Regions from separate parts of the Pseudomonas sp. GGS8 genome, predicted to be linked through region 2. Evidence: predicted binding sites of a transcription regulator. Region 2 holds the regulator's gene; each other region holds the start of a gene.
What was found. The regulator sigma-54, encoded in region 2, starts transcription at its own class of promoters, with help from an activator protein. The targets are predictions, from matches to a motif close to ANTGGCATNNANNTTGCTNT.
Positions count from the first base shown of each region.

Region 1: a site for sigma-54 is predicted at 3,354-3,373, ahead of flgB (flagellar basal body rod protein FlgB). Genes of this name have one in related genera too.
Region 3: a site for sigma-54 is predicted at 2,628-2,647, ahead of J3D54_RS17865 (CmpA/NrtA family ABC transporter substrate-binding protein). Genes of this name have one in related genera too.

Region 1 is NZ_JALJWF010000001.1:224,556-233,922, forward strand. It holds gene J3D54_RS01055 (ribonucleoside-diphosphate reductase subunit alpha) at 1-226, shown strand, start outside; gene flgE (flagellar hook protein FlgE) at 371-1,684, opposite strand; gene flgD (flagellar hook assembly protein FlgD) at 1,718-2,440, opposite strand; gene flgC (flagellar basal body rod protein FlgC) at 2,457-2,900, opposite strand; gene flgB (flagellar basal body rod protein FlgB) at 2,904-3,311, opposite strand; gene cheR (protein-glutamate O-methyltransferase CheR) at 3,744-4,571, opposite strand; gene J3D54_RS01085 (chemotaxis protein CheV) at 4,618-5,550, opposite strand; gene flgA (flagellar basal body P-ring formation chaperone FlgA) at 5,632-6,393, shown strand; gene flgM (flagellar biosynthesis anti-sigma factor FlgM) at 6,561-6,887, shown strand; gene J3D54_RS01100 (flagella synthesis protein FlgN) at 6,936-7,403, shown strand; gene J3D54_RS01105 (flagellar brake protein) at 7,492-8,238, shown strand; gene J3D54_RS01110 (MFS transporter) at 8,302-9,367, opposite strand, start outside.
Region 2 is NZ_JALJWF010000001.1:2,939,170-2,948,536, forward strand. It holds gene tldD (metalloprotease TldD) at 1-976, shown strand, start outside; gene yjgA (ribosome biogenesis factor YjgA) at 1,037-1,561, opposite strand; gene pmbA (metalloprotease PmbA) at 1,670-3,016, shown strand; gene J3D54_RS13185 (HPr family phosphocarrier protein) at 3,146-3,418, opposite strand; gene rapZ (RNase adapter RapZ) at 3,434-4,291, opposite strand; gene ptsN (PTS IIA-like nitrogen regulatory protein PtsN) at 4,294-4,758, opposite strand; gene raiA (ribosome-associated translation inhibitor RaiA) at 4,771-5,079, opposite strand; gene J3D54_RS13205 (RNA polymerase factor sigma-54) at 5,154-6,647, opposite strand; gene lptB (LPS export ABC transporter ATP-binding protein) at 6,833-7,558, opposite strand; gene lptA (lipopolysaccharide transport periplasmic protein LptA) at 7,558-8,106, opposite strand; gene lptC (LPS export ABC transporter periplasmic protein LptC) at 8,093-8,665, opposite strand; gene J3D54_RS13225 (HAD family hydrolase) at 8,673-9,197, opposite strand; gene J3D54_RS13230 (KpsF/GutQ family sugar-phosphate isomerase) at 9,197-9,367, opposite strand, start outside.
Region 3 is NZ_JALJWF010000001.1:3,925,104-3,934,470, reverse strand. It holds gene rlmKL (bifunctional 23S rRNA (guanine(2069)-N(7))-methyltransferase RlmK/23S rRNA (guanine(2445)-N(2))-methyltransferase RlmL) at 1-467, opposite strand, end outside; gene J3D54_RS17875 (ribosome modulation factor) at 998-1,213, shown strand; gene J3D54_RS17870 (quinone-dependent dihydroorotate dehydrogenase) at 1,519-2,538, opposite strand; gene J3D54_RS17865 (CmpA/NrtA family ABC transporter substrate-binding protein) at 2,765-3,976, shown strand; gene J3D54_RS17860 (ANTAR domain-containing response regulator) at 3,992-4,567, shown strand; gene J3D54_RS17855 (NarK/NasA family nitrate transporter) at 4,946-6,157, shown strand; gene J3D54_RS17850 (bifunctional protein-serine/threonine kinase/phosphatase) at 6,165-7,835, shown strand; gene nirB (nitrite reductase large subunit NirB) at 8,241-9,367, shown strand, end outside.

The sequences.
Region 1 (9,367 bases), 2.7 Mb from region 2:
CGTGACCTACCGCATGGCCTGGTACCGTGGTCTGAAAACCACCTACTACCTCCGTGCCCTGGCCGCGACCAGCACCGAGAAGTCGACCATCAACACCGGTAAGCTAAACGCTGTTTCCAGCGGCGGCAACCACGGTGACGACTCGGTCCTGGCAGCCCCAGCCGGTCCAGCTCCAGTGCCGAAGGCCTGCGCCATCGACGAGCCGGATTGCGAAGCTTGCCAATAAGCTGAGCCGGTAGGCGCTCCAGGGCGCTTACCTGAAACCCCCGATGAGCCTCTGGCTGGTCGGGGGTTTTCTTTTGCCTGCCTGATTCTGCAAGACAAAAAAACCCCCTCGTGAGAGGGGTTCTTTATGCAGCGCTATACAGCATCAGGTCATCTGAATGATGGTCTGCATGATGGTGCTCTGGGTGGAGATGGTCTTGGCGTTCGCCTGGTAGTTGCTCTGCGCCTTGATCAAGTCAACCAGCTCGTTGGTCAGGTTGACGTTGGACTCTTCCAGGGAGTTGGACACGATCGAGCCCATGGTACCGGTTTTCGGTGCATCGACACCGGCCACACCGGAGGCGAAGGTTTCTTTCCAGCGTGTGCCACCAATTGGCTGCAGGCCTTGCTCGTTGGCAAAACTGGCCACCGCCACCTGACCGATGGCCTTGGTTTGCTGGTTACTGAAGTTCGCAGTCATGACGCCGCTGGCGTCGATGGTCAGGCTGGAGATCTGACCGGTGGCGTAGCCGTCCTGGTATTGGGCGGTACGGGCGGTTGGCGAGTTGTAAGAAGTGGTCAGCGCCATGTTGAACGCAATACCGCCAGTGGCAGCGACGGAACCGTTCGGGCCCCAGGTCACAGGAGTCGTTGCGGCGTTGGTAATGACGCCTGGCACCCAACCGGTCATGGTCAACGTGTTACCAGTCTGGGTCCAGCCGGCACCCGCCGTCAGCGTATTGATGCTGCCGTCGGAGTTGAACGTGATGTCGGCGGTGATCGCTACTGGAGGTTCGGTGGCCGGGTTGGCTGGAGAACGACCGTCCATGTAGGTATAGACACGCCAGGCATTGGTACCCGTTTTCACGTAGTACTGATCCATGGTGTGCTCGTTACCCTGACTGTCGTAGACCTTGGTGGAGATGGTCTTGTTATAGCTGTTGGTATCGGTCGGGCTGAACGGAGCCACGGTTGGCGTTGTTTCCGCCGAGTTCAGGTTCATCGTCTGATCAACCTTGGTAGTCGGATTCGGCTTCAAGCTCGACGTATCAATCTTCAAGTCAGTCAACACACCGTTGATGATCTTGCCGTTGGCATCGACGCCATAACCCTGCAGACGGTTGCCGTTGTTATCGACCACATAGTTTTGAGCGTCGGTCTTGAACGCACCGGCACGGGTGTAGCTCAGGGAACCGTTGTCGCTGAGGATGAAGAAGCCATTGCCCTGGATGCCCATGTCCAACACGTTGCCGGTGTTGTTCACGTCGCCCTGGCTGAACTGCTGGGATACGTTGGCCAGGCGTACGCCATTGCCGACGGTCTTGCTGCCGGTCCCCAGGCGAGTGGCCGAGTACACGTCTTCGAATTCTGCGCGGGACGATTTGAAACCGGTGGTCGCGACGTTGGCGATGTTGTTGCCGGTCACGTCCAGTTGTTTGTTGGCTGCATAGAGACCGCTAAGGCCGACGTTGAAAGACATATTCCACTCCTTTTGGTGCCGCGTTAGTCGGCTCTATAGACCAATGGTTTGAACTTTGGACAGGGCAACGCTGCCCAGACCTGCCAGGTTCAGCATCAACTCACCGCCGGTCTGGCTGATGGTCACGCTGTTGACCGTTGCCGGCAGGTAAGTAATCAGTGAGGTGTTCGTGCCGTCGATGGTGCTCGTTGCGCCGAAGGTGTAAGTACCCGCCGGTGCCACCGCACCCGAACTGTCCTTGCCGTCCCAAATGAAGCTGGCGTTGCCGGCGCTTTGACTGCCCAGGTCGAGGGTGCGGATGACCGTGCCTGCCGAGTTGGTGACCTTGACGGTGGCAGCGGAAACCGATGTCGGCACCACGACGGTACCGTTGAGGCTCTTGGAGGTGTCGACCACGGCTTTGTCGGTCTGCGCGATGACCGAACGGCCCACCAGCGAAGAAGCCTGCAAGGCTTGCGAGGAGTTGTAGTTGCCGGCAATGCCGCTGACGGTGTCGTTCAGCGTGGTGATGCCTTCCAGGCTACTGAACTGCGCCAACTGGGCTACGAACGCGCTGTTGTCCTGAGGATCGAGCGGGTTCTGGTTTTTCAGCTGGGTGACCAGCAGTTGCAGGAACGCATCCTTGCCCAATGCCTTGCTGCCGGTGGCACTGCTGGTCGCCGCGGAAAGACCATCACTGGTGGTCGTGGTCTTGACCGAAGAGTTGGCCAGGACATCCTTGATGCTTACGCCGCTGGTGGTATCGGTAACACTCATCGAAAGTCGCCCCTTATCACTGACCGAGGGTCAGGACCTTCTGCATCATGGTTTTGGCGGTGTTCATCATTTCGGCGTTGGTCTGGAACGAACGGCTCGCGGAAATCATGTCGGCCATTTCTTCGACAACGTTGACGTTCGGGTAGTAAACGTAGCCCTTGGCATCCGCAGCCGGATGGTTCGGCTCGTAGCGCGCTTCAAGGTTGCTCTGGTCTTCGACCACGCCCAGCACTTGCACGCCTTGACCGGCCGCGTCCTGGTTCTGGAACAGCGAGTCGCTGCCGCCGCTCTGGCCGCCCTGGAACATGGTGGCGAACACCGGGTGACGGGCGCGGTAGGTCTGGTCGATGCTCGACGAAACGGTCTCGGCGTTGGCGATGTTCGAGGCCACGGTGTTCAAGCGAGTGGTCTGAGCACTCATGCCGCTACCGGCAATGTTGAAAACACTGGATAGAGACATGGATTACTCTCCGCGCAGGGCTGACACCAGCCCTTTGAATTTACTGTTGAGCAGGGTGAAGCTGGCCTGGAAGTTGACCGCGTTTTCCGCGTAGTTCGACTGTTCCAGTTGGGCGTCCACGGTGTTCTGGTCGATCGACGGTTGCATCGGCGTGCGGTACATCAGCGACTCGTCGCCATTGCCCAGCCCTTCAGCTTCGATGTGACGGCTGTTGGTCATGCTCAAGGCGAACTTGCCGTTTTTGGTTTTCTCGTTCTGCTCGGCAAGCACTTTCGAGAAGTCCAGATCCCGAGCCTTGTAGTTCGGGGTGTCGGCGTTGGCGATGTTGTTAGCCAGGACTTCAGCGCGCTGAGCGCGGAAGCCCAGGGCTTGTTCGTGGATACCGAGCGCTTTATCGAAGCTGATGCTCATGTCGGGAAACCTTCGGGTGACCTGATTTTTCGTAACGTGAACATAGCAAGCGGCGTGCCAATTCAAAAAAACCCGTAAACCGGGGCTTTGCCGGCAGTGGCAACGCGGCAATGCCAGAAAAGCGGCAACCGATTTCCGCCGCCTGCCGCTTTTCTGCCGCTTATCGCCGATCGCCAGAACAACAACTGACCCTATGGGAGCGAACTGTGGCGAGGGGGCTTGCCCCCGTTTGAGTGCGTAGCACTCACAGGATTTTTGCTACATCAGAGATTTTAGGTCTGCTTCGCAGCCCAACGGGGCGATGCGGCGTTCCGACAAGCCCCCTCGCCACAGTTCGCTCCCACAGGGGGATGACGGTGGACTTGGGAAATCATCAGGCACAAAAAAACGGGAGCCCCTCTCAGGACTCCCGTTTTTTATGCCGCCAACGAATCACTTCGCCTGGTAAATGATCCCCGGGCTGCACTGGACCATCTGGTAATGGTCCGGCAAACCGTTTAGCGCTTCAGACGCACCAAGGAACAGATAACCGCCCGGCTTGAGCGTGCTGTGAATGCGCAACAGGATGTCTTTCTTCACCTCGGCGGAGAAGTAGATCAGCACGTTGCGACAGAACACGATGTCGAACTTGCCCAGGCTCGCATAACTGTCCAGCAGGTTGAACGAGCGAAATTCCACCCGATTCTTGATCGGTGCCTTGATCGCCCAGCGCCCCGGTCCCTTGGGGTCGAAGTAACGCTGAAGGCGCTCGGGCGACAGACCGCGACCGATGGCCAGGCTGTCGTACTCGCCAGTCTTGCAGTTGGTCAGCATGGTGCCGGACAGGTCGGTAGCAACGATCTGCACACCCATTTTCAACTGGCCCATGTTGGCCCGTTCAAACTCATCGATGGACATCGACAACGAATACGGTTCCTGACCCGACGAACACGCCGCCGACCAGATCCGCAGGCGCTGCCCCGGGCTTGCCTTGATCGCTTCAGGCAATACCTTGTTCTTCAAGACTTCAAACGGATAGGTGTCACGAAACCACAGGGTTTCGTTGGTAGTCATGGCATCCACCACCATCTCGCGCAAACCGCTGCGCGGCTGGGTCTGGATGCGCTGAACCAGCTCACTCAGGGACTTGATGCCCTGCTGTTCCATCAGTTTGTTGAGACGGCTCGAGACCAGATATTGCTTGTTTTCACCGAGCAAAATGCCACAGGCTTTTTCCAGGAATACCCGGAACTGTTCGAAATCCAAATTACCCGTAGACAAAGATGCCGCCTCTTAAATCGTGTTGACCGCCAGGGGCAGAAGGCCCCTAGCTGTTATCTGCTGCTTTGATCCGGTCGACTACCCGGGATGCCAGGTCATCAGGACGGAACTTGGCCAGAAAATCATCGGCACCGACCTTCTTGACCATCGCCTGATTGAACACACCCGACAACGAAGTATGCAGGATGATATGGAGCTTTTGCATGCGTGGGTCGCTGCGGATCTCGGCCGTCAGGGTGTACCCGTCCATCTCCGGCATTTCGATGTCGGAGATCATCATCAGGAACTCTTCTTCCGGCTTCTTGCCCTCGTCGACCAGCTTGCGCAGGTAATCCAGCGCTTGCCGGCCGTCGTTCAACGCCACCACTTCGACACCGATCGTTTGCAGGCAACGGGTCACCTGCTTGCGCGCCACCGACGAGTCATCGACCGTCAATACACACAAAGAGAGCGCCTTGTGCTGGGTTTCAACATCGACCACGCCCACCGAAATCGCTTCCGGTGTCGGCGCCACTTCCGCCAGCACCTTCTCGACGTCGATGATTTCGACTAACTGATTGTCGACCCGAGTCACAGCCGTCAGGTAGTGATCGCGCCCCGTCCCCTTGGGTGGCGGATGAATCTCCTCCCAGTTCATGTTGACGATGCGCTCCACCGACCGAACCAGGAAACCCTGGGTCTTGGTGTTGTACTCCGTGATGATCACGAAGGGATTGCTCTGGTCCAGCAACCGACCGGCACCGGTCGCCATCGCCAGATCCAGAATCGGAATGGTTGCCCCCCGAATATTCGCCACACCGCACACGACAGGACTGGACTTGGGCATCAGGGTCAGCTTGGGGCATTGCAGCACCTCGCGAACCTTGAACACGTTGATCCCATACAGCTGCTGGCCGTCGAGACGGAACAACAACAGCTCAAGGCGATTCTGCCCTACCAGTTGCGTGCGCTGGTTCACCGAATCCATTACACCAGCCATGCCCAGACTCCTACACCAACGCTAAGTGTGTTGCGACGCACATTCATCACGAAACGGCACGGCGCTTGCTTTTTAACTCTTATGAACACAGAACCGACATTTTTCCGACACCTGACATCAACCTGCCGCAGATTGCTCTGTGCGATGTCGGCCGTTTGCCTGTTCAACGCTGGCAGCCCTGCCCTTGCTGATACGGTTACCTTGCCTGACATGCTTATCGGCGTCACCCAAGGCTTTCTTGAATTCACCGTAGAGGACTATCTGGCCACCAGTCAAACGCAAGGTCGTTACGAAATCCAGGTCAATCAGCTCGATCCACGCCTGCGCATGCCTATGTGCGACAAGGAATTGACAGCCACCCTCGAGAGCCCAGCAAGGCCTCTGGGGCGGGTCACGGTCAAGGTTCGCTGCGATGGCGCCTCGCCCTGGACCGTCTTCGTGCCCGCTCAAGTGAAGCTGTTTCGCGACATCGTGACGACCACTCGTCCGCTCAAGCGCACAGGGATTATCGAACCTCAGGACGTAACCCTGCGCGAGCGCGATATCAGCCTGATAAATCAGGGGTTTCTGACTTCTGTCGATCAGGCGATCGGGCAAAAACTTACCCGACCAATGGTCGCCGATCAGATCATCACGCTGGTGCATCTCGAACAGGCGGAAGTGGTTCGCAAGGGCGACCAGGTGGTGATCACCGCCCGCAGTGGTACGCTCAGTGTGCGCATGCCGGGTGAAGCGCTGTCCAACGGCGGCCTGAGCGAACAGATTCGCGTGAAGAACCTTAATTCCCAACGGGTCATCAAGGCGCAAGTCACTGCGCCCGGCCAGGTGGAAGTGGCCATGTAGGGGCTCTGAGTTTGTGAAGTGATGGCGCGCCGCCTGGCGGTTGCCTAAACTGTGCCGCATGCAGGGCATGCGCTGGCGCATGCAAGCTCATTGATAAATGGGCCTAAAGTTTTTCGGGGAATCGCCGAAAACATGGCAAGCGTCCAAATATCCAGAGGTTTTTTGTCATGGTCATCGATTTCAGTCGTTTAAACAGCTCCTCGTCACTTACGGGCAGTACGCGTACCAGCACCGCGAAGGAAACCGCCGAAGCCGGCCAATCCGCGCCGCTGAATACCCCGGCCGAACAGGCCAGTACCACCAAAAGCGGGGAATCGGTACACCTCAGCAATGAGGCTCAACAGTTGCAGAAGGTCACTGACAAGCTGCGCGATCAGCCTGCCGTCGACAACGCCCGCGTGGCCGAGTTGAAAGCAGCGATTGCCGATGGCAGCTATAAAGTCGACAGCAACCGTGTAGCCAGCAAACTGCTCAACTTCGAAGCCCAGCGCTAGGCCACGGCCCGCGCCAGGCTTTTGGACGCTTAAAACCCAAGGCCAGCCATGCACGACACTCATTTACTGCAACTGATCATCGACGACTTTGCCCCGGCGCAACAACTGCTGGAGCTACTGCAAACCGAGTCCCTCGCCTTGCACGGTCGCGACATGCCACTGCTCGAAGACATTCTGGCGCATAAACAAGCATTGATCATTCTGCTCGAACAGCATGGCCGCAAGCGCAGTGAAATCCTCACCAGCCTCAACCTGCCAACCAACCGCCAGGGTCTGGAGCAACTCGCCAGCCAGTCGAGCATTGGCGAACGGTTGCTGGGACAGAGCGACGTGCTGACCGACCTCCTGGCCCAGTGCCAGGCCGCCAATGCCAACAATGGCCAGTCGATTCTGGTGCAGCAGGCCGCCACGGCCAACCAGCTGAAAATCCTCACCGGTGGCGAGCCGCCAGCGCTCTACGATGCCCGCGGATCAACCTCCAAGCTCGCCAAGCCACGCCAGCTCAGTCAGGCTTGAGCCTTTCAATGAGCACGCCCTATCAAGACGTGCAACATGCTGGCAGAATGCCGGCTAGTCGTCATATTTGTCTGGAGATTGATACCCCGTGTTCAATGCCTTAAATGCGGAAGATGCTCCGCAGCCACCCAAGGTGCTCACCACGCCCCTGGAAATCTCCGGCAATCTGCGTCAGCTGCAAGACAGCCATGACCCGCTGATCATCACGTTCCACGAGCGCAGCCAGCGCTTCCAGAGTTATCTGGTGGACGTCGATCGTGACAGCAACATGATTGCCCTGGACGAAATGATCCCGCGCGACGGCGAACGTTTTCTGCTGGCCGGCGAACCATTCAAGGTTGAAGGCTTCCACGACGGCGTGCGCATCGCCTGGGAAAGCAATGGCCCGCTGACCATCGACGAATCCGGCGATGGCCGCTGCTACCGTGGCACACTGCCCGATGAGGTGGTTTACCACCAACGCCGCAATGCTTTCCGTGCTGCATTGAAACTGGCACAACTGGTCAATGTCGAGCTGGGGGGTGAGAAACTCAAGTCGCCCATCGGCGGCAAACTGCTGGACATCTCCGCCACCGGCTGCAAATTGCGCTTCGACGGCGACATCACCGCCAGGCTGCAATTGGGTCAGGTCTACGACCGCTTCATCGCCGCCCTGCCCTTTGGCAGCATGACGGCCCCGGTCGAGTTGCGTTACCTGCACTTTGAAGAAAAGATCAACACCACCTTCGCCGGCGTGCGTTTTCACAACATGAGCGGCCTGGTGCAACGGCAAGTCGAGCGGTTTGTCTATCAGCTTCAGCGTGAAGCGCGACGCTTTGACAAAGACGACTTCTGATACACCCCATCAATAAAAAACGGGCAGTCCCTTGCGGTGACTGCCCGTTTTTTTATGCCTGGATCAAGGCCTCGCTTCGGTAAAACTTTGCTCGCGTCCTGCGTCCGGGTCTTCTGATTCCGAAACCGTTTCAGGTTCTGCTTCGGGCTCGGCATCCGGATCGACATCAGGCTCCGGGTTGACCGGATTCTGCATCTGATCCTGCACCACCTGCTCATCGACACGCGGGTCAAGGCACGCCACCAGTGGCGAACTCGACATGCTGTCGGGCATGGCCACGTGATGCAGCGGGGCATCGTCCACCTGATGCAGGTTGGTGACTGCTTTCGGACGGATTCGCCACACCAGCACCAGCGCGAAGAAGCTGAAGAAAGCATAGAGCATCTGGCTGCCGAATAACTTCATCAGCACCCCGGCCACCAGCGGTCCGATGCTCGCGCCGACACCGTAGGTCACCAGCAGCATCGCCGTCAGCGACACCCGGCGATCACCCTCGACGTGGTCGTTGGAGAACGCTACCGCCAACGGGTACAGACAGAACTGCACCAACGAGCAGAGGAATCCGGCGATGAACAGCACCTCCAGCGGCACCTGCTGCATGATCGCCAGCGGCAACGCGGCCAGTGCCAGGGTGAACGCAAAACTGCGGATCAACATTGCCCGGTCATAGCGGTCCGACAGCCAACCCAACGGCCACTGCACCACCAGCCCCGCAAAAATGCAGCTCCCCATGAACAGACCGACCTGTTCGGTGGACAACCCTTGCTGCGAGGCATACAGCGGCGCCAGACCGTAGAACGAACCGACGATCAACCCCGACCCCAATACCGTGCTCAGTGACTGCGGCACGCGTTTGATGAAGAAGCGCGGTTCCATCGGCGCCGGGTGCAATGGCGCCGGGTGAATCCGCCGGGTCAGTGCCACCGGCACCAGACACAGGGCGAAACACAGCGCGACCAGCATCAGCAATTCCAGGCCCAGGCCCGGGTGCATGACCAGAATCAGCTGACCCAACACCAGCCCCAGGTACGAGGCAATCATGTAGCCGCTGAACACCACGCCACGCTGCTTGGCTTCCGCCTGCTCATTGAGCCAGCTTTCGATCACCATGTACTGGCACATCATGCCC
Region 2 (9,367 bases):
AGTCACCGTGAGCATGGCCGGGGTCTGGGAGCGGATTCTGATCGCCTCCACCGATGGCGGCCTGGCGGCGGATGTGCGGCCGCTAGTGCGTTTCAACGTCAGCGTGATCGTCGAGCAGAACGGTCGCCGCGAGCGCGGCGGTCATGGCGGTGGCGGTCGTACCGATTACCGCTATTTCCTCAGCGAAGACCGCGCCATGGGCTATGCCCGCGAAGCGTTGCGCCAGGCGCTGGTGAACCTGGAAGCGATCCCGGCCCCGGCCGGTACGTTGCCGGTGGTGTTGGGGTCGGGTTGGTCCGGTGTGTTGCTGCACGAAGCGGTCGGTCACGGTCTGGAAGGCGATTTCAACCGCAAGGGCAGTTCGGCCTACAGCGGGCGCATGGGCGAGATGGTTGCATCGAAGCTCTGCACCATCGTCGATGATGGCACCCTCGCCGGGCGCCGTGGTTCGCTGAGCGTCGATGACGAAGGCACGCCGACCGAGTGCACCACACTGATCGAAAACGGTGTGCTCAAAGGTTACATGCAGGACAAGCTCAACGCGCGCCTGATGGGTGTGGCCCGCACCGGCAACGGTCGTCGTGAATCTTACGCGCACCTGCCGATGCCGCGCATGACCAACACTTACATGCTCGGTGGCGAAAGCGACCCGGCGGAAATCATCGCCTCGGTGAAAAAAGGCATCTACTGCGCCAACCTCGGCGGCGGTCAGGTGGACATCACCAGTGGCAAGTTCGTGTTCTCCACCAGCGAGGCGTACTTGATCGAAGACGGCAAGATTACTGCCCCGGTCAAAGGCGCGACGTTGATCGGCAACGGGCCGGAAGCCATGAGCCGGGTGTCGATGGTTGGTAACGATCTGGCGCTGGACAGCGGTGTGGGAACGTGTGGCAAGGATGGGCAGTCGGTGCCGGTGGGTGTCGGCCAGCCAACCTTGAAAATAGATGCGATCACTGTGGGTGGCACAGGATCGTAAGGGTCTCTTGAAAAAGTGAAGCTTCGGGTGAGTTGCGAGGCAACTCACCCGATTCGGGACTTAACGCAAACCGCGTTGAGTCTCATCCAGCTCACGGATGTACTTGAAGATTTTACGGCTCGAAGCCGGTGGCTTGTTGGTCGCCAGTTCGTGCTGGGCCTGACGGATCAGGGAGCGCAATTGTTGACGATCGGCCTCCGGGTAATCGACGACGAATTTCTCCAGGACGGCGTCGTCGCCTGCGATCAAGCGATCGCGCCAGCGTTCCAGGCCGTGGAAACGTTCGTTGTACTGCCGGGTGGAGGCATCGAGTTGATCGAGCAGAGTGAGAATGGCGTCAGTGTCCTGATCGCGCATCAGCTTGCCGATGAACTGAAGGTGCCGTTTACGCGCGATGTTCGCGGTGTGCTTGGGCGCATCGGCCAGAGCCCGGCGCAAAGCGTCGGTCAACGGCAGTTTTGCCAGCAGGTCAGGCTTGAGTGTTGTAAGGCGCTCGCCGAGGCCAACCAGAGCATGCAGCTCGCGTTTGACCTGGGATTTGCTTTTTTCTCCCGTATCGAGGGAGTCGTCGTAAGAATCAACCATGGTGGCCGTCCGCAAAGAAACGCCGCCATGATAACCAGTCGGGGGCCGCTTGTCCGGCCCGGTCGCTCGATGACCGTTACCGAAAGCAGAATTTGAGTGGAGAACAGCATGAGTGCAGTTGAAAGCGTCGGCCCACAAGCGTTGCCGGCACTGCAAGAGCAAGTCGAGCAGATCATTGCTGAAGCCAAGCGCCAGGGCGCCAGTGCCTGTGAAGTGGCGGTGTCGCTGGAGCAGGGCCTGTCGACCACGGTGCGTCAGCGGGAAGTCGAAACCGTTGAGTTCAACCGCGACCAGGGCTTTGGCATCACCTTGTATGTAGGGCAGCGCAAAGGCTCGGCCAGCACCTCGGCCAGCGGTTCGGAAGCGATTCGCGAAACCGTCGCTGCTGCGCTGGCAATCGCCAAACACACGTCGGAAGATGAAGCCGCAGGCCTGGCGGATGCCGCGCTGATGGCCAAGGAACTGCAGGACTTCGACCTGTTCCACCCATGGAGCATCACCCCGGAGCGAGCGATCGAGCAGGCCCTGGCCTGTGAAGCGGCGGCGTTTGCCGCCGACAGCCGGATCAAGAATGCCGACGGTACCACCCTCAGCACTCACCAGGGTTGCCGTGTGTACGGCAACAGCCACGGTTTTGTCGGCGGTTATGCCTCGACCCGTCACAGCCTCAGCTGTGTGATGATCGCCGAGGCCGATGGCCAGATGCAGCGCGATTACTGGTACGACGTGAACCGGCAGGGCAATTTGTTAGCCAGCCCGGAGAGCATCGGCCAGCGTGCCGCGCAACGGGCAGCGAGTCGCTTGGGCGCGCGCCCGGTGCCGACCTGCGAAGTGCCGGTGCTGTTTTCTGCGGAACTGGCCGGCGGTTTGTTTGGAAGTTTCCTCTCGGCGATTTCCGGTGGCAGTCTGTATCGCAAATCGTCGTTCCTCGAAGGCACGCTGGGGCAAAAACTGTTCCCGGAATGGCTGACCATCGATGAACGTCCGCACTTGATGCGCGCCTTGGGCAGCTCTGCCTTCGACGGCGATGGCCTGGCGACCTACGCCAAGCCGTTCGTGGAAAACGGCGAGCTGGTGTCCTACGTGCTTGGCACCTATTCCGGCCGTAAGCTGGGCATGCCGAGCACCGCCAATGCCGGCGGGGTGCACAACCTGTTCGTCACCCATGGCGACGAAGATCAGGCGGCCTTGTTGCGCCGCATGGGTCGTGGCCTGCTGGTCACTGAATTGATGGGGCAGGGCCTGAACATGGTCACTGGCGATTACTCCCGTGGCGCGGCGGGTTTCTGGGTCGAGAACGGTGAAATCCAGTTCGCGGTCCAGGAAGTGACCATTGCCGGCAACATGCGTGACATGTTCAAGCAGATCCTTGCGGTGGGTAATGACCTGGAATTACGCAGCAACATTCGCACCGGTTCGGTGTTGATCGAGCGGATGACGGTGGCGGGCAGCTAAGCTGCGACTGCTGCACAAAAAAACGCGCCACCCAATCGGGTGGCGCGTTTTTTTTGGATCAAGATATCGCAGCTTTTGTCAGCGCCTACGCGTCTGTGGCCGCGACCGAATGCTGCAATCCATTGATCTTTATTCGCCTTCGTCGAAGTAGTTATTGATCAGCGCCACCAGTGCAGCCATTGCTTCCTGCTCTTGTTCACCTTCGGTTTTCAGGTGGATTTTGGTGCCCTTGCCCGCAGCCAGCATCATCATGGCCATGATACTTTTGCCATCGACCATAGTCTCTGGAGTGCGGCCAGCCCTGATCTGGCACGGGAACTGCCCGGCCACCCCGACGAACTTTGCAGATGCGCGGGCATGCAGGCCCAGCTTGTTGATGATTTCGATTTCCAGAGCAGGCATCGCGATGTGAATCCTTTAGCTGAGGTCGCGGTGGCGAACCTGGACGTTCTTCAGGGATTGTTGCAGGACCTGACCCAGACGTTCGGTCAAGTAGACAGAGCGGTGATGTCCGCCGGTGCAGCCAATGGCAATGGTGACATAGGCGCGGTTGCTGGCGGCAAAGCGGGGCAACCACTTGAGCAGGTAGGAGGAAATGTCCTGGAACATCTCTTCGACATCCGGCTGTGCCGCCAGGTACTCGGCCACCGGTTGATCGAGCCCGGACTGTGCCCGCAGCTCCGGTTTCCAGTAAGGGTTGGGCAGGCAACGCACGTCGAACACCAGATCGGCGTCCACCGGCATGCCACGCTTGAACCCGAAAGACTCCACCAGAAACGCAGTACCGGGCTCCGGCTGATTCAGCAGGCGCAGCTTGATGGTATCGCGCAGCTGATACAGGTTCAGACTGGTGGTGTTGACCTTGAGGTCGGCCAGATCGGCGATCGGCCCCAGCAGATTGGTTTCGTCCTCTATCGCCTCCGCCAGCGAGCGATTGGCGCTACTCAGGGGGTGACGACGGCGGGTTTCCGAAAAACGTTTGAGCAGGGTCTCTTCATCGGCGTCCAGATACAGCACATCGCACTGGATATGCCGGCTGCGGACTTCTTCCAGCAATTCGGGAAACCGTGACAGGTGGCTCGGCAAGTTGCGTGCATCGATGGACACGGCCACCAGCGGTTGTGCCAGTTCGGTATGAATCAGCGCGCGTTCGGCCAGTTCTGGCAACAGGCCGGCAGGCAGGTTGTCGATGCAGTAGTAGCCGTTGTCCTCGAGAACATCGAGGGCAGTGCTTTTACCTGAGCCGGAGCGGCCGCTGACGATGATCAGGCGCATGATTAGTGACCGTTTTGCTCGTTCAGGACAACCTGATACAAGGCTTCGTTGCTCGGGGCGCTACGCAGTTTTTCGCGCACTTCCTTGCGGTCAAGCATGCTGGCGATCTGGCGCAGCAACTCCAGGTGCGCATCGGTGGCGGCTTCCGGGACCAGCAGGACAAACAGCAGGTCAACCGGGGCACCGTCGATGGCGTCGAAATCGATGGGTGCGTCCAAGTGCATCAAGGCGCTGATGGGCGACTCACAGCCCTTGAGGCGGCAGTGGGGGATGGCGATACCGTTGCCAAAACCGGTGGAACCGAGTTTTTCACGGGCGACCAGACTCTCGAAGACATCCTGCATGGCCAGACCCGGCACTTCGCGATGGATAAGGTTGGCAATTTGCTCGAGGGCTTTCTTTTTACTGCCGCCCGGCACGTTCACGAGGGAACGGCCGGGGGTCAGGATGCTTTCAAGTCGGATCATGGGTTGGGAGTGTTAACGACCGGTCGCGCCCTGGAGGAGGCTCTGGGTCTTTTCCTTATGCTTTTTGAGTTGTTTATCCAGCTTGTCGGTCAGTGCGTCGATCGCTGCGTACATATCGGTATGTTCCGCGTTAGCGACCACTTCATTGCCGGGAATATGCAGTGTGGCTTCGATTTTCTGCTTGAGCTTCTCGACCGTCATCGTGACTTGCACGTTGGTGATCTTGTCGAAATGCCTCTCTAATCGTTCGAGTTTTTCGCCGATGTAGGTGCGAAGAGGTTCGGTCACTTCCAGTTGGTGTCCACTGATGTTGACTTGCATACAGCTTCTCCTTCGTTGCCAGTGCATAAAGCGGTAGATCAGATGATCTACCACTGGAACGCTGTGGCGTGGCTCTACATCAACCGCTTGCGTTCGCTCGAAGGCGCGATCCCGAGGGATTCGCGGTACTTGGCGACGGTGCGGCGAGCCACCTGAATGCCTTGTGCCTCCAGTAAACCAGCGATCTTGCTGTCACTCAACGGCTTTTTCTGATTTTCCGCGGCAACCAGTTTTTTGATGATCGCGCGGATCGCCGTGGACGAGCATTCACCGCCTTCGGAGGTGCTGACGTGGCTGGAAAAAAAGTATTTCAGTTCATAGATGCCCCGTGGGGTATGCATGAATTTCTGCGTGGTCACCCGTGAAATAGTCGATTCATGCATGCCTACCGCCTCAGCGATGTCGTGCAGTACCAACGGCTTCATGGCCTCGTCGCCGTACTCCAGGAAGCCGCGCTGATGCTCGACGATCTGGGTGGCCACTTTCATAAGGGTTTCGTTGCGGCTTTGCAGGCTCTTGATGAACCAGCGAGCTTCCTGCAGCTGATTACGCATGAAGGTGTTATCAGCGCTGGTATCGGCGCGGCGTACGAAGCCGGCGTATTGGGCGTTGACCCGCAGGCGTGGCACCGACTCCTGGTTCAGCTCCACCAGCCAGCGCTCGTTGTCCTTGCGCACGATCACGTCGGGAACAACGTATTCGGCTTCGGTGGACTCGATTTGCGAGCCCGGGCGCGGGTTGAGGCTCTGGACCAGTTCGATCACCTGGCGCAGTTCATCTTCCTTGAGCTTCATGCGGCGCATCAGCTGGCTGTAGTCGCGGCTGCCGAGCAGGTCGATGTAGTCGGTGACCAGGCGCTTGGCCTCGGCCAGCCAAGGGGTCTTGGCGGGCAGTTGGCGCAGTTGCAGCAGCAGGCATTCACCGAGGTTGCGAGCGCCGATACCGGCGGGCTCGAATTGCTGGATGCGATGCAGGACGGCTTCGATTTCGTCCAGTTCGATGTCCAGTTCCGGATCGAAGGCCTCAAGGATTTCCTCGAGGGTTTCGTCCAGATAGCCCTGATTGTTGATGCAGTCGATCAGGGTCACGGCGATCAGGCGATCGGTGTCGGACATCGGTGCCAGGTTCAGTTGCCAGAGCAAATGGCTTTGCAGGCTTTCACCGGCCGAAGTACGGGTGGTGAAATCCCACTCGTCGTCATCATTGCTCGGCAGGCTGCTGGCACTGGTCTGGTAGACGTCTTCCCAGGCGGTATCGACAGGCAATTCGTTGGGAATGCGTTCGTTCCAGTCGCCTTCCTCAAGGTTATCCACCGTCGGAGCGGTTTCCTGGTAGGAGGGTTCCTGAATGTCGGCGTTGGGTTGCTGTTCGGCTTTGTCGGCCAAGGGGTCGGCGTTATCGAAGTCGTCGCCTTCTTCCTGGCGTTCGAGCATCGGATTGGACTCCAGGGCCTCCTGGATTTCCTGTTGCAGGTCCAGGGTCGACAATTGGAGCAGGCGGATGGCCTGTTGCAGCTGCGGTGTCATCGTCAGCTGCTGGCCCATTCTCAAGACTAGCGATGGTTTCATGGCAGGGGCTTAACACCTTATTCGCCGGCGCACATGCGCCATCCACTACAGGGCGCCGAAGCGCCAAACATAAGCAAATTATATGCCTGAAACTGAAGTGTTTGCCTAGAGCGCTGTAACAATAAAAAACTATTGATTTTTTATTGAAAAAGAGCGCTCAGGCGACTGGCCAGGCAGTTCAGCGCTTACAGGCGGAACTCGTGGCCCAGATACACTTCCTTGACCAGTTCGTTGGCCAGGATGGTGGCAGAGTCACCTTCAGCGATCAGCTGGCCATCATTGACGATGTAGGCGGTTTCGCAGATGTCCAGGGTTTCACGGACGTTGTGGTCAGTGATCAGCACGCCAATGCCTTTGGCCTTGAGGTGATGGATGATCTGCTTGATGTCGCCCACCGAGATCGGGTCCACGCCGGCGAAGGGTTCGTCGAGGAGGATGAATTTCGGGTTGGTGGCCAGTGCCCGGGCAATTTCCACGCGACGGCGTTCGCCACCGGACAGGCTCATGCCAAGGCTGTCACGGATGTGGTGGATGTGAAATTCCTGCAGCAGGCTTTCCAGCTCTTTGCGGCGACCTGCCTTGTCGAGCTCCTTGCGGGTCTCGAGGATGGCCATGATGTTGTCGGTCACCGACAGCTTGCGGAAGATCGACGCTTCTTGTGGAAGATAGCCGATACCGGCCTTCGCACGACCGTGCATCGGCTGGTGGCTGACATCCAGGTCATCGATCAGTACGCGGCCCTGATCGGCCTGCACCAGACCGACGATCATGTAGAAACAGGTGGTCTTGCCGGCGCCGTTGGGACCAAGCAGGCCGACGATCTGACCGCTGTCGATGGACAAGCTGACGTCACGCACGACCTGGCGGCTCTTGTAGCTCTTGGCCAGATGCTGAGCTTTCAGAGTTGCCATTACTGGGCCTTTTGCTCGTCGGTTTTCTTTTTCGGCTGGATCACCATGTCGATGCGCGGACGCGTCTCGGTGACTTTGTTGCCCGTGGCGCGACCGGCGCTCGCAAGCTTCTTGACCGTGTCGTAGACGATTTTCTCGCCCTGGGTGGTGTTATTGTCCTTGTCGACAACTTTTGCCTTGTCGATCAGCACTACGCGGTTTTGGGCTGCGTGGTACTGGATGGTCACGCCCCAGCCCTGAACGGGCTTGGTGTCACCAGCGGTCTGCAGTTGCTCGAAGTAGGCCAGGTTGCCCACCGAAGTCACCACGTCGATGTCGCCTGCAGGCGTGCGGGTGATGGTCACGGTGTTGCCCTTAACGATCATCGAGCCCTGGGTGATGATCACGTCACCTTTATAGGTGGCAATGCCATTCTTGTCGTCCAGCTGGGCGTCGTCGGCCTGAATGCGGATAGGCTGCGCTTGATCGGTCGGCAGAGCCCAGGCGCTCACGCTTCCCAGTGCTGCGCTCAGACTGAGCAAAATAGGGAGAGTTTTAACGAGCCTCATACTGTCCTCTTACGTTCGATAGCAGGTGTATCCTGCTTTCTTTCAAGTACGCTTTCATTCCGTTGCCTGTCGATACACCGCCAGCGCCGTCGATTCTAACGGGTTGATCGGTCTGCGCATATTGCTGCTGCGGGAACACTGTCATACGGGTGGTGGTAATCAGGGTTTTACGGTTTTTTTCGTCGAAACGGGTGATGCGTACCGAGTCAATCAGCTCGACCTGGGTGCCGTCCGGGTTGACTTCGCCGCGCTCGCTCTGGACGTGCCAGGGGAACTCGGTACCGCGAAACATGTTCAGGTCAGGATTGGACAGCAACGTCACTTCGGTCGCTTTCAGGTGTTCGACCTTGTCGGACGTCATTTCGTACTGCAATTTGCCGTCCGGCAGGTACTGCACGCTGTGGGCGTTGGTGGCGTAATAGTCGATCATGGCTTCATCGACTTGCGCCACTGGCTTGTCGAGGAAGCGTTCCGGGCTGATGTTCCAGTAGCCGACCGCAGCGAATAGCGCCGCGATGCAACCGAATATCAGGATGTTGCGAATCTTTTTGCTCAGCATGTTGGGCTCACAGGTACGCGGCGTTGGCCGCATCGAGGCGGCCCTGGGCGCGCAGGATCAATTCGCAGAATTCGCGCGCGGCACCCTCGCCGCCACGGGCCTGGGTGATGCCGTGGGCGTGTTCGCGCACGAAACTGGCGGCGTTGGCCACCGCCATGCCCAGGCCGACGCGGCGAATCACCGGCAGGTCCGGCAGGTCGTCGCCGAGGTAGGCCACGTGTTCATAGCTTAGGTTGAGTTGGGCAAGGAGCTCGTCGAGCACCACCAGTTTGTCTTCGCGACCCTGGTACAGGTGTGGAATGCCGAGGTTCTTCGCCCGCCGTTCGACCACCGGAGTCTTGCGGCCGCTGATGATAGCGGTCTGCACGCCGGCTGCCATCAACATCTTGATGCCCTGACCGTCGAGGGTATTGAAGGTCTTGAATTCGCTGCCGTCTTCGAGGAAATACAGGCGCCCGTCGGTCAGCACGCCGTCGACGTCGAATACCGCCAGTTTGATCTGTTTGCCGCGTTGCAGTAGATCCGTGCTCATTACATGACTCCCGCGCGCAGCAAATCGTGCATGTTCAAGGCGCCGACCGGACGGTCTTCGCTGTCGACCACGACCAGCGCGTTGATCTTGTGGTCTTCCATGATTTTCAGCGCCTCGGCGGCAAGCATCTCGGCACGTGCGGTCTTGCCGTGGGCGGTCATGACCTGGTC
Region 3 (9,367 bases), 990 kb from region 2:
TCGAGGGACAGGATCGCTTCGCCACGGTCCAGACGCAGGTGAATGCGCAGGTCCGGGTTGAGCTTGTCGATGGATGGGCGGTCGCCTTGCGGGGTACGCAGTTTGTCGACGATGGCATCCTTGACCTTCAAGGCGCCAAAGTGCGTGTTATCGATGCCAGAGCCGTGACCGCTGAATTCGACGGCCAGGGTGCCGTCGTTGAGCATGTGGTCTTGCCACTCGATGTCGAGCACGCCGTGATACAGGTCTTCGGCGTCCTTCATCGGGAAACGCTTGAGCACCAGCAGCACCCGGTTTGCCAGACGCGACCACAGGCACAGGCGATAAGCGGTTTCCATGGTGGCCATGCCGCGCACAGCCGAGGTGTGCTCGCGTGCCTCCTCAAGGCCAAGCCCGACGGCTTCCTCGATGAGCAGACCTTCAAGGCCTTTGGGGCAAGTGAGGAAGAGTTCGAAACGATCGGACATGGTAATTCCAGAGCCTTTAGCTAAGTGAACCGGCAACGCGTTGCCGATCCGGTTTTCAATCAGGCGCTTTTCTAACAGAGCGCCCGCGTGGCACGAAGGTGTGCCGTCCCACCCTGACTGCTCGGGTTAAAAGAGCTTAGATGCCAGGGCAGATAAAAAAGTTGATGCAACAAAATGTCATAAGTCGACCCTTCGTCGAATAACCCCAAGGGCAACGGGTGTCATTCTCGTTAAAGGCGCAACCCCCACCATCCAGCGCAGGGCCGATCATACCGGGCTTTGGCCAACCAACACGGGACAAATATCGTGTTACTTATGGCCTTAGCATCTTTATGGTTACGTTCTTATGACAAAACGATCATTCCCTCGATGTGACGCATTGGTTAGAACTCAACACAGGTTGACGTCGCAACGGCGTCAACACCTTGGCTCGCGACGCCGGCAGCGAGCCACCAACGGCAGAATTTTTCTGCCTGACCTCGATTGAGGTCGACGCGATACATACAGTCAACAAGTGAGGGAAACACCCTATGAGAAGACTTAAGCGTGATCCGTTGGAAAGAGCATTTTTGCGCGGATATCAATATGGCGTTGGTGGTAAATCCCGTGAGCTTTGCCCTTTTACTCTACCGTCGGTACGCCAAGCCTGGATCAATGGCTGGCGAGAAGGACGCGGCGACAATTGGGACGGTATGACCGGCACTGCGGGAATCCACAGACTCAACGAACTTCACGCCGTCGGCTAATACAGGGCACACACTCCGACACGACAATCTGAATACGCAACGACTTAACCACGCACGTCCCATCCGGACGGCGGGCTTCGGCCCAGGGGCTCCTTCGGGGAGCCCTTTTTTATGCCTGCTCCAAATTCAGCGAAGAAACAATTGTGGCGAGGGGGCTTGCCCCCGTTCGGCTGCGAAGCAGTCGTAAACCCTGTGTCCGTGTTCTCTTTGATTCACCGCGTTGCCTGGTTTTGGGGCCGCTTCGCAGCCCAACGGGGGCAAGCCCCCTCGCCACAAAGCCCCCACCATGAGGCCCAAATCAGGCTTCAGCGCAGCGCGGCGATGGCATCTACCGATTCACGAATCAGGGCCGGGCCTTTATAGATAAAGCCCGAATAAATCTGCACCAGGCTCGCACCCGCAGTGATTTTCTCAGCCGCGTGCTTGCCTTCGGTGATGCCACCCACGGCGATGATCGGCAAGCGACCGGCCAGCTCCGCCGCCAGTACCTTCACGGTGTGGGTGCTCTTGTCGCGTACCGGTGCGCCGGACAACCCGCCCGCCTCGTCACCATGCTCCAGGCCTTCGACGCCGACACGGCTCAGGGTGGTGTTGGTGGCGATCACCGCATCCATCCCGGTTTCGATCAACGCTTGGGCAACTTGAACAGTTTCTTCGTCAGTCATGTCGGGCGCGATCTTGATCGCCAGCGGCACATGTTTGCCGTGGCGCAGGGCCAATTCCGCCCGGCGCGTGGCCAGGTCGGCGAGCAATTGCTTGAGCGAGTCGCCGAATTGCAGGCTGCGCAGGCCCGGGGTATTCGGCGAGCTGACGTTGACGGTCACGTAGCTGGCGTGGGCGTAAACCTTGTCCAGGCAGATCAGGTAGTCGTCGACCGCGCGCTCAACCGGCGTATCGAAATTCTTGCCGATGTTGATCCCCAGCACGCCCTTGTACTTGGCTGCCGCCACGCGAGCGAGCAAGTGATCGACGCCAAGGTTGTTGAAACCCATGCGGTTGATGATCGCCTCGGCCTCCGGCAAGCGGAAAATCCGGGGTTTCGGATTACCCGGTTGCGGACGCGGAGTGACGGTGCCGATTTCGACGAAACCAAAACCCAGTTGGGCAAACCCATCGATCGCCGCACCGTTCTTGTCCAGACCGGCCGCCAGCCCCACCGGGTTCGGGAATTCCAGGCCCATGACCGTCACCGGCATCTTTGCCGGTGCCTTGCACAGCAAGCCGTTGAGGCCCAAACGCCCGCCCGCGCCGATCAGGTCCAGGGACAAATCGTGGGAGGTTTCCGGGGAAAGTTTGAACAATAGCTGACGGGCCAGGGTGTACATGGGCAGGCTTGACTCGGTTGGCGATGAGAGGCGGCGATTATAGCCGCGCATCGAGTCCACAGGCGAGGCGCACGACAAAATCATCCAGCGATGGCATATGCCTTGCACCAACATGGTCATCAGCACTCATGCCAACGACGGGATGAGTGGCAGGACAATGGCGTCGTCACCGGCTCTGCTCGCGCAGAGGCCATGGGACGACGTTTTTTTTGGAAGGTGCAAATCGATGAATGAACCATCAGCCGGCCCACTGGCCTGGGTCAACGGCAGCGATGCCCCGGAAAAAACCGAAATCAACCTCGGCTTCATGGCCCTGAGTGACTGTGCCTCAGTGGTGGTCGCCGCCACTCAGGGCTTCGCCCAGCCTTACGGCCTGACCCTGAACCTCAAGCGCCAGTCATCCTGGGCCAACCTGCGGGACAAACTGGTCAGCGGCGAACTCGATGCCGCCCACAGCCTGTACTGCCTGATTTACGCCGTGCACCTGGGCATCGGCGGCGTAGCCTCCACCGACATGGCCGTGCTCATGGGCCTGAACCAGAACGGCCAGAGCATCAACCTCTCCCATGGCTTGCAGGCCCTGGACGTGACCAGTCCTGAAGCACTGGACCACCACGTGCACCAAAGTCGCCCAAAACTGACCTTCGCCCAGACATTTCCCACGGGCACCCACGCCATGTGGTTGTATTACTGGCTGGCGAGTCAGGGCATTCACCCGTTGCAGGATGTCGACAGCGTGGTCGTCCCCCCGCCGCAAATGGTCGCGCACCTGCAAGCCGGGCGCATTGACGGGTTCTGCGTCGGCGAACCGTGGGCTGCCAGTGCGGTGCAGCAAAATCTCGGGTTCACGATGGCCACCACCCAGACGATCTGGCCCGATCACCCGGAAAAAGTCCTCGGCTGCACCCGCGCCTTCGTCGAGCAATACCCCAACACCGCCCGGGCGTTGGTGATGGCAATCCTCGAAGCCAGCCGGTTCATCGAAGCCAGCCACGAAAATCGCCGCAGCACCGCGCAACTGTTATGCGCTCCCGAATACCTCGATGCCCCGCTCGACTGCATCGAACCGCGCTTGCTGGGTGACTATGCCGACGGCTTGGGCAATCGCTGGCAAGACCCGCACGCGATGCGTTTCCACGGTGGCGGCGAGGTCAATCTGCCGTATTTGTCCGACGGCATGTGGTTCATGACCCAGTTCCGTCGCTGGGGTTTGCTGCGTGACGACCCGGATTACCTCGGCGTGGCCCGTCAGGTCCAGCAACTAGACTTATACCGTGAGGCCGCCACCGCTGTCGGTGTGCCCGCCCGGAGTCAGGAAATGCGCAGCAGCCAACTGATCGACGGCAAGATCTGGAACGGTTCGGACCCGGCCGGCTATGCCCGCAGCTTTACGCTGCACGCCATGAGCGACAGCGCTCCCCTTCTCGCCAGCCGCTGACAGGAGCCTGCGAATATGTTGCGTATCCTGCTGATCAACGACACCGCGAAAAAAGTCGGCCGTCTGAAAGCGGCCCTGACCGAAGCCGGGTTCGAAGTCATCGACGAATCCGGCCTGACTATTGACCTGCCCGCGCGCGTCGAAACGGTGCGTCCGGACGTGATCCTGATCGATACCGAGTCACCGAGCCGCGATGTGATGGAGCAAGTGGTGCTGGTGACCCGCGACCAACCACGGCCAATCGTGATGTTCACCGACGAGCACGACCCCGGCGTAATGCGCCAGGCAATCAAGTCCGGCGTCAGTGCCTACATCGTCGAAGGCATTCACGCGCAACGCTTGCAGCCGATTCTCGACGTGGCCATGGCTCGCTTTGAAAGCGACCAGGCCCTGCGCGCGCAACTGCACGCCCGCGACCAGCAACTGGCCGAGCGCAAGCGCATCGAACTGGCCAAGGGGCTGCTGATGAAGATGAAGGACTGCAACGAAGAAGAGGCCTACACCCTGATGCGCCGCCAGGCCATGAGCCGCCAGCAGAAGCTGATCCAGGTGGCGGAGCAGATCATTGCCATGAGTGAGTTATTGGGTTGATCCGATCATTGTGGCGAGGGGGCTTGCCCCCGTTGGGCAGCGAAGCGGCCCCTCAATTTCCTTCATACAGACCTCGCACAAAGGTCTTGTGACGGCTTCACCGCCGAACGGGGCGATGCGGCGGTCCGACAAGCCCCCTCGCCACAAAAGCAGATTGTTGGCACAAATCTCGCTAAGTAAATCACCGCAAGGTAACCAACGGCGGTTGCCCCACCTACGACAAAGACGTCGCTCACCTCATTCGCCCCCTTTTGCGAATCAGGTAGCGGCGTTTTTCCGTTTTGGCCCCAGAGACCGGGGCTGGTGGTGCGGCCGTAGTGGCGCCCCACCTGCAAGCTCATGACTCCTTCTTGATACGCCTGACAGCTGAGGTGCGCGATGAATTCAAGCTTCTGGAAATCCGGCCATACCCCGACACTGTTCGCAGCCTTCCTCTATTTTGATCTGAGCTTCATGGTCTGGTACCTGCTCGGCCCTCTGGCGGTGCAAATCGCCGCTGACCTGCACCTGACCACTCAACAGCGCGGGCTGGTGGTGGCCACGCCGATTCTGGCCGGCGCTGTATTGCGCTTTGCGATGGGCCTGCTGGCTGATCGCCTGTCGCCAAAAACCGCCGGGATCATCGGCCAGATAATCGTCATCAGCGCCCTGCTCGTTGCCTGGAAAGTCGGCATCCACAGTTACGAGCAGGCGCTGTTGCTGGGCCTGTTCCTCGGCATGGCCGGTGCGTCCTTCGCCGTCGCCCTGCCGTTGGCCTCGCAATGGTATCCGCCGCAGCACCAAGGCAAAGCCATGGGCATCGCCGGTGCCGGTAACTCGGGCACCGTGCTCGCCGCCCTGATCGCCCCGGTGCTGGCCGCCATGTTTGGCTGGAGCAACGTGTTCGGCTTCGCCCTGATCCCGCTGATCCTGACCCTGATCGTCTTCGCCTGGCTGGCCAAAAATGCCCCTGAACGGCCGAAAGCCAAGTCCATGGCCGACTACCTCAAGGCCCTGGGTGACCGCGACAGCTGGTGGTTCATGTTTTTCTACAGCGTGACCTTCGGTGGCTTCATCGGTCTGGCCAGCGCCCTGCCCGGCTACTTCAACGACCAGTACGGCCTGAGCCCGGTGACCGCCGGTTACTACACCGCGGCGTGTGTGTTCGGCGGCAGCCTGATGCGTCCGCTGGGTGGCGCGCTGGCGGATCGCTTCGGCGGGATTCGCACCCTGTTGGCGATGTACACCGTGGCAGCGATCTGCATCGCGACAGTGGGTTTCAATCTGCCGAGTTCCTACGCAGCCCTGGCGCTTTTCGTCTGCACTATGCTCGGTTTAGGTGCAGGTAACGGTGCGGTATTCCAGTTAGTGCCGCAGCGTTTTCGTCGGGAGATTGGTGTGATGACCGGTTTGATCGGCATGGCCGGCGGTATCGGTGGCTTCGCACTGGCGGCAGGCATGGGCGCGATCAAGCAAAGCACCGGCAGCTATCAAATGGCTTTGTGGTTGTTCGCCAGCCTTGGCGTACTCGCCTGGTTCGGTCTGCACGGGGTGAAACGTCGCTGGAGAACCACTTGGGGTTCGGCAGCCGTTACCGCGGCTCGCGTGTGAGGGTTGAATGAGCCTGCAACTGAGTTTTGCCGAAGCCAGCGCCATCGGGCCTCGTGAAGAAAACCAGGACGCCCTGCGCCTGGTCACTCCGGCGCCGGCACTGGCGGCGAGCAAAGGTTACCTGTTCGCCATCGCCGACGGCGTCAGCCAATGTGCCGATGGCGGTCTCGCGGCCCGTTCAACCTTGCAGGCCCTGGCACTGGACTACTACGCCACCCCGGAAACCTGGGGTGTCGCCCAGGCACTGGATCGTCTGCTACTGGCGCAAAACCGCTGGTTGCAGGCCAACGGCGGCGGGCAACCGCTGCTGACCACGGTCAGTGCCTTGGTGATGCGCGGCAGGCGTTTCACCCTGGCGCATGTCGGCGATTGCCGGGTATACCGCTGGCACGCCGACACCTTGCAACGGGTGAGCGAAGATCACGTCTGGGACCAGCCGGGTATGCAGCATGTGCTCAAGCGGGCCTTGGGGCTGGATCAACATCTGGTGCTGGATTTTCTGGATGGCGAACTGCGCCTGAACGAGAGTTTCGTGCTGCTCAGCGACGGCATCTGGGCCGTGCTGGGCGACACCGCCATCGCAGCGATTCTGCGCGACCAACCTGACCTCAACAGTGCCGCGCAGACTTTGGTCAGCGCCGCGCACCTGGCCGGTAGTCAGGACAATGCCAGCGCCCTGCTGGTGCGGGTCGATGCCCTAGGTGAAACCAGCATTGGCGATGCATTGATTCATCTGCAGCAATGGCCACTCCCGCCTGCGCTGAAACCGGGCCAGACCTTCGAAGGCTGGCAGGTCGAAGGGACCCTCGGCCAGAGCCAGCAATCGCTGCTCTACCGGGTGCGCGACGCACAACAACAGCCCTGGCTGCTGAAAACATTGCCCAGCGCACTGCGTGACGATCACCAGGCCGGGCAGGCATTGTTGTCGGAGGAATGGTTTCTCAAGCGTGTAGCGGGTCGGCATTTCCCTGAAGTCCATGCCGCCAGTCAGCGTCAGCATTTGTACTACGTGATGCGTGAATATTCCGGGTCGACCCTGGCTGAGTTGCATGAGCGCGTCACAACGCTGCCACTGGCGCAATGGCAGGACCTGGCCGAACGCTTGCTGAGAGCCGTCGGCATCCTGCATCGACGGCAGATTCTGCATCGCGATATCAAACCGGAGAACCTGCTGCTGGGTGACGATGGCGAGTTGCGCCTGCTGGATTTCGGCCTCGCCTACTGTCCCGGGCTGTCTGAAGATCAAGCCTTTGCCCTGCCTGGAACGCCCAGCTATATCGCGCCGGAAGCCTTTCGCGGCGACTCACCGACGCCACAACAGGATCTGTATGCCGTCGGCGTGACCTTGTATTACCTGCTCACCGGGCATTATCCCTACGGCGAAATCGAAGCGTTCCAGCGTCCACGGTTTGGGGCGCCTGTCAGCGCCAGTCGCTACCGGCCCGACCTGCCGGAATGGATCGCACAAAGTCTGGAGCGCGCAGTGGCGGTAGCCCCGGATCAGCGCTTTGAAACGGCCGAAGAATGGTTGTTGCTGCTGGAACAGGGAGAACGACGCAGTTTGAGCGTGCGCCCCAGACCGTTGCTGGAGCGCGAGCCATTGAAAGTCTGGCGAACGTTGGCGCTGGTGTCGTTGCTGGCGAATCTGGCGCTGCTGTTTTTGCTGTTTCATGGCTGAGATTTTTACTGCCCCCCCCATAAAGATCAAAAGATCGCAGCCTGCGACAGCTCCCACGGGTGCCCACGATCTCCTGCAGGAGCTGCCGAAGGCTGCGATCTTTTGATTTTTCTGCTTCAAAACCGGGCATCACGCCTTGAACCGGTGCACGAAAACACCCTCCTTCCATGACAAGAGCCCATAAATCCGGCCCTTGCGAGACTTGGCACAACCACTGCATTACCTTTCCCAACATACATAAAGCCCGGCCTTCAACGTAGAAGGCTGCGCTGCCCGAGAGAACGGGACAAGGACAAAGGCGTCCTCGCTAGTTAGCTAGCGGGACGCCTTTTTTGTTTGCGCAAATTTTGTCGAGCAAGGCCTGAATGCCCTGATGAGGCAAGCCCGAGCTCCCCGGAGAACCTGATGAAAAAACTAAAGCTGGTGATGATCGGCAACGGCATGGCCGGGGTTCGTACCCTGGAAGAACTGCTCAAGCTGAGTAATGAGCTGTACGACATCACGGTCTTCGGCGCCGAACCCCATACCAACTACAACCGTATCCTGCTGTCCCCCGTACTGGCCGGCGAACAGACGTTCGAAGAGATCGTGCTCAACGATCTGGACTGGTACCTGGAAAACCACATCAAGCTGCTGCTCAACCGCAAAGTGGTGGAGATCGACCGGGTCAAACGCCGGGTCATCGCCGAAGACGGCACTGAGGCTGAATACGACCGCTTGCTGATTGCCACCGGCTCGACCCCGTTCATCTTGCCGATCCCCGGCAATACCTTGCAGGGCGTGATCGGCTACCGCGACATTGCCGACACCCAGGTGATGATCGACACCGCCAAGACCCACAAGCACGCCGTGGTCATCGGTGGCGGCCTGCTGGGCCTTGAAGCCGCCAACGGCCTGATGCTGCGGGGCATGCACGTCACCGTGGTGCACATCGGCGAATGGCTGCTGGAGCGCCAACTGGACAAAACCAGCGGCCAACTCCTGCAAACCGCCCTGGAAGCCCGCGGCCTGCATTTCCGCCTGTGTGAACAGACCCAGGCCCTGCACGACGCCGGCAATGGCCGGGTCGGTTCGGTGCAGTTCAAGAACGGCGACATCATCCCCGCCGACCTGGTGGTGATGGCCGCCGGCATTCGCCCCAACACCGAACTCGCGGAAAAATCCGGCATCCCTTGCAGCCGCGGGATTCTGGTCAACGACACGATGCAAACCTACGACCCTCGGGTGTACGCCATCGGTGAATGCGCCAGCCACCGCGGCACCGCCTACGGCCTGGTCGCGCCGCTGTTCGAACAAGCCAAGGTGTGCGCCAACCACCTCGCCCAACTGGGCTTCGCCACCTACAAGGGCTCGGTGACGTCGACCAAATTGAAAGTCACCGGCATCGACCTGTTCTCCGCCGGCGACTTCATGGGCGGCGAAGGCACCGAAACCATCACCCTCTCCGACCCGATCGGCGGGGTCTACAAAAAACTGGTGATCAAGGATGACGTGCTGGTGGGAGCCTGTCTGTACGGCGATACGGCAGACGG